DNA from 2 places in the Geodermatophilus sp. SYSU D00879 genome. Region 1 is predicted to be linked to the other one. Evidence: predicted binding sites of a transcription regulator. Region 1 holds the regulator's gene; the other holds the start of a gene.

Region 1 (3,901 bases):
GGCGGGTGCCCCGCCAGGCGGCGTGGGCACCCGGGACGCCCGCGTGCCGGTCCACTGCCGGCAACCCGACGGTCCCCGCCGGGTCGGCGACCCCGTTCCCGGGGCCGGAGGCCAGCGTCAGGTGCCGCTCGGGCAGCCGCACGAGGGTGAGGTCCACCCAGCTGTCCGCTCCCGCGGCGTCGCGCAGCCGGACGCGGGCCTCACAGCCGCCGGTCGCGTCGTGGCGCCAGCCGAGCATGGCGCCCGGCATCCAGGCGCCGTCCACGAGGACCTCGACGTCCTGCGGGGACCGGAAGGTCACCGCTGCGGTGCTGTTCACGGCTGCTGACACGCTCCTGACCGTAAGTGTTCTGACGACTCCGGACCGTAAACGACGGCGCCTGCATGGTTGACGAACTCACCGGCGCGGTCTCGTCACATCTCCGCGGTGACGACGCCGGGCGGGACGCCTAGGGCACGCGGAGCACCTGGCCGGGGACGACGACCGCCCCCTCCAGGTCGTTGAGCGCCTCGATCGCGTCGACCACCGCGCGCACGTCCTGGTCGGCGCCGGCCACCTCCGCGGCGATCGACCACACCGTGTCCCCGCTCTCGACCACGACGCTGCTCTCGCCGGCCAGGCGCAGGCCGTCCTGGGGGGCGAGGAACTCCCGGCCGAGGGCGGCGCCGCCGACGCCGGTGGCGAGGACCAGCACGGCGACCAGGCGGCGCCCACGGCGGGTCAGCCGCACCGGCGCCGGGGCCGGCGCGCACCGCGCGCGGACGGCGGCCCGGGCGGGCTCCGAGCGCACCGGCCGACCGCTCGGGCGGGCCGGGTCGCGGCGGGTGCGCGGCCCCTCGGCGGCGGGCCCGGCGGCGCGCGTGGGCGCCGCGGCGGGGAGGTCGGGCACCGGCCGCAGGTGCCCCGTGACCCGGGGACCCGAGCCCGGCAGGGCGGCGCGCGGCGCCGGCCGGTCGGTGCGAGCCGGTGACGCGGAGCGGGCCGCACCGGCGGCCGCCGTCGCGCCCTCCCCGCGGAGCGGCGGCCGCCACGGGACCCGGACCGCCGCGTCGAACTCGAGCACTGCCTGCCGCACGCTGCCCATGACCGCTCCTCCTGATCGGGTCGACCGCATCGAACGCGTGTTCGATCGAACGTCTGATCGGATGTCTACCGCACGGGTCCGACGAGTGCGAGAGCGGCGCGGCGTGTCCTTCGAACACACGTTTGAACCTGCGGCGCCGGCGCGCTACGGTCCGTGCGGGCGCACCGCCCGCCGACCGGCCTGGGGCCGGGAGGGCGACGGACGGGCCGCGGGACGCGGCCGGCGAGGAGGAGACGTGGCGGGCACGAGCGGGACCGGCCAGGGCACCCGGGGCGGCGGCACGACGACCCGCCGTCCGGCCGCGGAGCGCGGCGCCGGCGCGGAGGGCGCGGGCGCCGTGCGCACCTTCCCCGACCGCGGCGAGGCCGGCGACGGCCTGACCCAGCGGCAGCGCCGGGTCCTCGAGGTCATCCGCGACTCGATCGAGCGGCGCGGCTACCCGCCCTCGGTGCGCGAGATCGGCGAGGCGGTCGGCCTGTCGTCGGCGTCGTCGGTCGCCCACCAGCTGTCGGTGCTGCAGAAGAAGGGCTGGCTGCGGCGCGACCCCAACCGGCCCCGCGCGCTCGACGTGCGGCTGCCCGGTGAGACCGCGGGCGACGCCGCCCCGGCCGCGCCCGCCGCGGCCGCCGACGGCTCGACCGCGCCCACCTACGTGCCGCTGGTCGGGCGGATCGCGGCCGGTGGCCCGGTGCTCGCCGAACAGGCCGTCGAGGACGTCTTCCCGCTCCCCCGCGAGCTCGTCGGCGAGGGCACGCTGTTCATGCTGCGCGTCGCCGGTGACTCGATGGTCGACGCGGCGATCTGCGACGGCGACTGGGTCGTCGTCCGCCAGCAGCCCACCGCCGAGAACGGCGAGATCGTCGCCGCGATGCTCGACGGCGAGGCCACGGTCAAGACCTACAAGCGCCGGGACGGGCACGTCTGGCTGCTGCCGCACAACCCGGCCTACGAGCCGATCCCCGGCGACGAGGCCACCATCCTTGGCCGCGTCGTCACGGTCCTGCGGCGGGTCTGAGCCGCAGGTCCCCCGCCGGCGCCGGAGCTCAGGCGCCGGCGGGCGGACCGCCGGACCGGCGGCGGCGCAGCCGTCCGCCGAGCCACACCAGCGCGGTCGCGACGACGGCCGCGGCCACCCCCGCGGTCACCGGCGACAGGCCCGCGGAGTCCCCGCCGAGCAGCGCCGACGGTGACGGGTCGACCGGGTCGGACCCCGCCGGCGCGGGCGGCGCGGACCCCACCGGGACCGGCACCGTGGTGACGTCCCCGGGCACGCCCTCGCCGGCCACCAGCAGCGCGCTCCCGTCCGCGGTGAACGACACCGCCTCCCCCTGAGGCGCCTCGGGCAGCGCGATCCGCACCGGCTCCCCGGCCAGCGCTCCCGGGACGTCGGCGCCGGTCAGCGGCCAGACGTAGGCGTCGGTGTAGGTGCGCAGCGCGATCCGGCTGCCGTCGCGGGCCACCGCCCCGCCGGTGACCATCAGCTGCCCCGCCCGGCCCACGGGACCGCCGGGCGTGCCGGTGAGCGTGAACGCCACCGTGCCGACGTCGGCCAGCGCGACCGTGCCGCCGTCGACCAGCGGCGCGGCCGGCCGGTAGACGTGGCTGGCCCCGAGCACCTCCTTGGTCACCACGTACGGCGTGCCGTCGGGGGCGAGCAGCAGCGCCTCGGCGTCGCGCGGGCCGTCGGGATAGGTCAGCCGGTACAGCGCCGTCCCGCCGTCGGGCCGCAGCGCGACGAGCGCGACCGTCGTCCGGACCGTGGTGTTGTCGCCGGTGTCGGCCAGCCACACCGTGCCGTCCGGGCCGACGCCGAGGTCCTCGGGGTCGTAGGGGTCCACCGGCGCGGTGGTCACGTCGACCACCTGGCAGGCGCCGTCGAGCACGTACACGGCGACCTGGTCGCCGCCGTCGACCATGGCGAGCACGCGGTCGCCGACGTCGACGAGGCCGGAGAGCTCGGCCAGCCGGGGATCGGTCACCTGGCAGCGGACCGAGGGGGCGGCCGGCTCCTCGGCGGCGGCCGGGGCCACCGGGAGGCCGAGCAGGACCGTCGTCAGCAGGACGGCCGGGACCCGCCGGGCGGCGCTACGCGGACGGGCGGCCGGCTCGGGCACTCGCCCAGCGTGACAGCACCAGCGCGTCGAGTGCGTGAACCACGCCCAGCAGCAGGAGGCCGACGGCCGCGCCCACCACCGCGTCGGTGACCCAGTGGAAGTCCAGCGAGACCATCGCGATCCCCGTGGCCACCGGCCCGACGACGGCCAGCCACCACAGCGTGCGCTGCACCCGGGGACCGAGCCCGTACTCGACCGCCTGCCAGCGCGCCACGCCCCACATGAGCACGGCGTTGGCCACGTGCCCGGAGGGGTAGCTGGCGCCGTCGCGGTGGAAGAACGAGCCGGGATAGGCGGGCGCGGTGCGGCCGGTACCGAATTTGAACGCGTAGACGACGACGGTGAGCAGGGCCAGCGCGGTGACCACCCGCAGCAGGGGCAGCAGCGTCCGTTCCCGCAGGCACAGCCAGCCGACCAGGGCGGCCAGCACGATGAGGATGGTGCCGCGGCCGCCGATCTGGGTGACCGCCCACACCGGCCAGTACGCCGGGGAGTCGCGCAGGTCCCAGGCGCTGACCACCTCGGAGACCTCGAGGTCCAGCCGCTCGAGCACCCCGCGGCTGAGCAGGTCGACGGTGACCCCGACGGTGACCGCGAACGCGAGGACCAGCAGCCACCACGGCGGGCGGCCGGCACCGACCACGGCGGGCGGCCGGGCGGCCCGCTCCGGGCGCCCGGCCGGCGCGCCGGAGGTGCGCCGCA
Region 2 (3,901 bases), on a different contig from region 1:
GCGTCGCCGGAGCCGAGGAAGTCGGCGGCGAGGTCGCCGCCGGGGGTGCGCGGGGCGTCGCCGGCCGGCGCGCCCAGCGGCCAGAACGCGCGGGCCAGCCCCAGCAGGGTGGGCCGGCGGCCGAAGGAGTCGACGACGGCACGGCTGCGCGGCCCCCACACGCCGACGAACCGGCGGTAGGCGTCGGCGTCGTCCGGCCCGCAGGCGGCGGCGATCGAGGCGCAGGTGGCGTCGAGGTCGACGGAGAACACCAGCGGGCGGCCGTCCGGGCCGGGGTCGTCGGGCGCCGGGGCGGGCGCGAAGCCCCACGGGTCGCAGTCCACGTAGCGCAGGCCGTGGGCGGCGAGGTCGAGCTCCTCGACGACGCCGCTGTGCCGGACGATCACGTGCGCGCTGGAGCCGCGGTCGACCCGCACCCCGGGCCAGCGCTCCACGGTGGACACCGCCCCGCCGAGGACGTCGTCGCGCTCGACCACCTCGACGGCCAGCCCGGCGCGCGCCAGGTAGCAGGCGGCGACCAGCCCGTTGTGGCCGGCGCCGACGACGACGGCGTCGACGGCCCGGTCCGGCTCCCGCACGCTCAGGCGCCGGGGACCGGCCGCAGCGGCAGCCGGGCGCCGAGGATGGCGAAGGGCCGGGCGTCCCCGGGGAAGTGGTGGCCGCGGGCGAGGTCGACGAACCCGTCGGCGTGGTACAGCCGGAACGCCTTGGTGTCGGCGTCGGGGGTGGACAGCAGCGCGGCCGGCGCGTCCACGCCCTCGACCAGCGCGTGCAGCAGTCGCCGGCCCAGCCCGCGGCTCTGCGCCTCGGGGTGCACGTGCAGCTCGCACACCTCGAACGCGCCGGGCAGCCAGCGCTTGGCGGTGCGCCGGTCCAGCGCCGCGCGCACCTGGTCGTGCCACCACTGGCCGGGGGCGACGAGGTAGCCGTAGCCGAAGCCGACCAGCTGCTCGCCGTCCGGGGTCGCGGCGAAGGCCCCGACGGCGCGGAAGCCGGGGCGCTCGGTGTGCTGGACGGCGTAGCCGTAGCGGCCGGCGACCACCGAGGCGTCGTAGCCCATCGCCTCGCCGTAGATGGCCAGCGCCTCGTGCATGTGCTCGCGCAGCCAGCCTGCGGGCAGTTGGGTCACCCGCGTCGCGGGCGTCGTGCCGGTCACGGGGTTCTCCTCGGTCACGGGCCCACCGCGGCGGGGTGGGGAGCGGCGGCCGGACCGTCGGCGGTCGGGCCGCTCCCGACCTCGGCGGGGGTGCCGGCGGTCAGTCGCAGCAGCTCGTCGTAGCTGGTGGGGAAGACGGCGGACGGGTGGCCGGCGGCGGCCCACACCCGGTCGTACCGGGCCAGCTCGACGTCGACGAGCGTGCCGATCGGCGCCGGGTGGCCGACCGGGGCGACCCCGCCGATCGGCTGGCCGGTGTGCTCGCGGACGAAGGCGGCCGAGGCGCGCTCCACGCGGGGCACGCCGAGCAGGGCGGCCACCCTCGCGACGTCGACCCGGTGCGCGCCGCTGGTCAGCACGAGCAGCGGCTGCCCGCCGACGTCGAACACCAGGCTGTTGGCGATGGCCCCGACCGGGACGCCGAGCTGCGCGGCGGCCGCGGCGGCGGTGTGCGCGCCGTCGGCGAGCTCGTGGACCCGCCCGGTGGCGCCGGCCCCGGCGAGCAGGCCGGCGATCGCGGCCACCCGGGGGTGGACGGGTCGGCTCATGCGCTGATCCTGCCACCGCTGTCGTACCCCCGCCGTACCGTCCGGCACGCGGGCGGGAGGGGCTCCTCCCGGGGGGAGGACGCGGGAGCGCGTCCGGCTTGACGGGACCGGCGCGGTCGGGTCTACTCGACCTGTTCGAACACACGTTCGAACAGGTCGGCCGCCGCCCCGGGACCTTCCCCGCCCGGGCGGTGGGCAGACCGTCGAGACGCGGCACGGGGTGGGGAGACGGGCATGAGCCGGGTGCTGGGTGACGTCGGCGAGCGGGCCGGCGAGGAGGTGCGGGTCGAGCGCGGTCCGCTCGGGCCGGCGCAGTTCTGGCGCGGGCAGGGCCGCTACGTCGTCGGCGAGCTGCTCGACTCGTGGGTCGAGACCGCGCCGTGGTGGCAGCGGGCCGCCGGCACCCCCGGCGGCGCCTCGGCCGACCTGGTGGCCCCCCGCGAGGTGTTCCGGGTGGAGGCGCTGCGGGCCGGCCGCTCGCGGATGAGCTTCGCCGGCGTCTACGACCTGTGCTGGGACGCCGCGGACAACCGCTGGTCTCTCGTGCGGGTGCACGACTGATGGGCGCCGCGCACGCCATGGCCCAGCAGCTGCCCCTGCCCCCGCCGCTCCCGGCGGCCGCGGGCCAGCTGCTGGACCAGGCCACCCGGGCCCTGGCCGAGGCCCGGCACGCCCCCGACGCGTGCCGCCGCTACGCCACCGCGCACCTGGCGGCGCTGCGGGCCGCCGCGGGCGTGCTGGCCGCCCGCACCCGGCCGGAGAGCGGCCGCCGCCGGCCGCGCAGCGCCTGGGTGCTGCTCGAGCAGGTCGCCCCCGAGCTGGGGGAGTGGGCCACCTTCTTCGCCGCCGGCGCCGCCAAGCGCGCCGCGGCCGAGGCCGGGCTGTCCCGCGCGGTCACCGAGCGCGAGGCCGACGACCTGGTCCGCGACGCCGGGACCTTCCTCGCCGTGGTCGAGGAGCTGCTGGCCACCACGCCCGAGCCGGCGCCCCGGCCGCGCGTGGTCGGCGGCACCGCCCACCGTCCCGCCCGCGGGCGGTGAGCGGGGACCCCTTCGTCCACCTGCACGTCGCCTCCGGCTACTCCCTGCGGTACGGGGCCAACCACCCGGCCGACCTGGTCGCGCGCGCCGCCGAGCACGGCATGACGGCGCTCGCGCTGACCGACCGCGACGGTCTCTACGGCGCGGTCAAGTTCGCGCTGGCCTGCCGGTCGGCCGGGCTGCGGCCGGTGTTCGGCGTCGACCTCGCGGTCGCGCCGGCGGTGGACACCACCGTGCCGCCGGCGCGGGCGCACGTGCTGGGCGAGGACGAGTTCTCCCTGCGCCGCACCGGGCGCGCCCCCGCGCGGCCGGCGCCGGCGCGGCGCAACCCCGTGCGGGGCGGCGCCGCCGTCGACCCGCGGCTGCCGCGGGTCACCTTCCTCGCCCGCGACGGCGCCGGCTGGCGCTCGCTGTGCCGGCTGACCAGCGCCACGCACCTGCGCGGCACCCGCGGCGAGCCGGTGGCCTCGCTCGCGCTGGCCGCCGAGCACGCGCCCGGGCTGGTCGCGGTGCTGGGGCCGGACTCGCCGGTGGGCCGGGCGCTCGCGGCCGGGCGGGCCGACGTCGCCTCCGTGCGGCTGGACGCCTGGCGGTCGGTGTTCGGCCCGGGCTCGCTGGTGCTGGAGGTGGTGCACCACCGCGGCCGGGGCGACCGCTCCCGCGCCCAGCGGCTGCTGCGCTTCGCCGAGGAGGAGGGCGTGCCGGCGGTGCTCACCAACGCCGTCCGATACGTCGACGCCCTCGACGCGCCCACCGCCGACGTCCTCGACGCCTCCCGCCGGCTGGTCGCCCTCGACACGCGGCACGTCGACCGGCGCACCGCCGAGGGCCACCTCAAGTCGGGCAAGGAGATGGCCGAGGTCGCCGCGGACCTCGCCGGCCCCGACCGCGACGCCGCGCTGCGGCTGACCGAGCGCACCGCCCGGCTGGCCGAGCAGTGCGCCGTCGACGTCCGCGAGGACCTGGGCATCGGCACCGTGCGCTATCCCGAGCTCGACGTCGTCACCGCGCCCGGCGAGCAGGGGATGGACCCCTCCGAGGTGCTGCGCGCCCGCTGCGAGGCCGGGCTCGGCCGGCGCGGGATGGCCCGCACGGCGCGGGTGACCCGGCGGCTCGAGGAGGAGCTCGCCGTCATCGACTCCCTCGGCTACCCGTCC

The links. Region 1 encodes LexA, which represses DNA repair genes until DNA is damaged. Its sites were predicted from a motif close to TCGAACANNTGTTCGA; they were not measured.
Region 2: ACI79B_RS06055 (DUF6504 family protein) is a predicted target of LexA. The motif match lies at 1,840-1,855, and genes of this name have one in related genera.

Annotation. Positions count from the first base shown of each region.
Region 1 covers NZ_JBJGZF010000010.1:5,894-9,794, reverse strand. Annotated here, with positions in the region: gene ACI79B_RS13980 (hypothetical protein) at 1-331, opposite strand, end outside; gene ACI79B_RS13975 (LysM peptidoglycan-binding domain-containing protein) at 450-1,085, opposite strand; gene lexA (transcriptional repressor LexA) at 1,321-2,100, shown strand; gene ACI79B_RS13965 (hypothetical protein) at 2,129-3,199, opposite strand; gene ACI79B_RS13960 (phosphatase PAP2 family protein) at 3,171-3,901, opposite strand, start outside.
Region 2 covers NZ_JBJGZF010000003.1:82,291-86,191, forward strand. Annotated here, with positions in the region: gene ACI79B_RS06040 (phytoene desaturase family protein) at 1-578, opposite strand, end outside; gene ACI79B_RS06045 (GNAT family N-acetyltransferase) at 581-1,156, opposite strand; gene ACI79B_RS06050 (YbaK/EbsC family protein) at 1,171-1,704, opposite strand; gene ACI79B_RS06055 (DUF6504 family protein) at 1,939-2,265, shown strand; gene ACI79B_RS06060 (SAV_6107 family HEPN domain-containing protein) at 2,265-2,744, shown strand; gene ACI79B_RS06065 (DNA polymerase III subunit alpha) at 2,741-3,901, shown strand, end outside.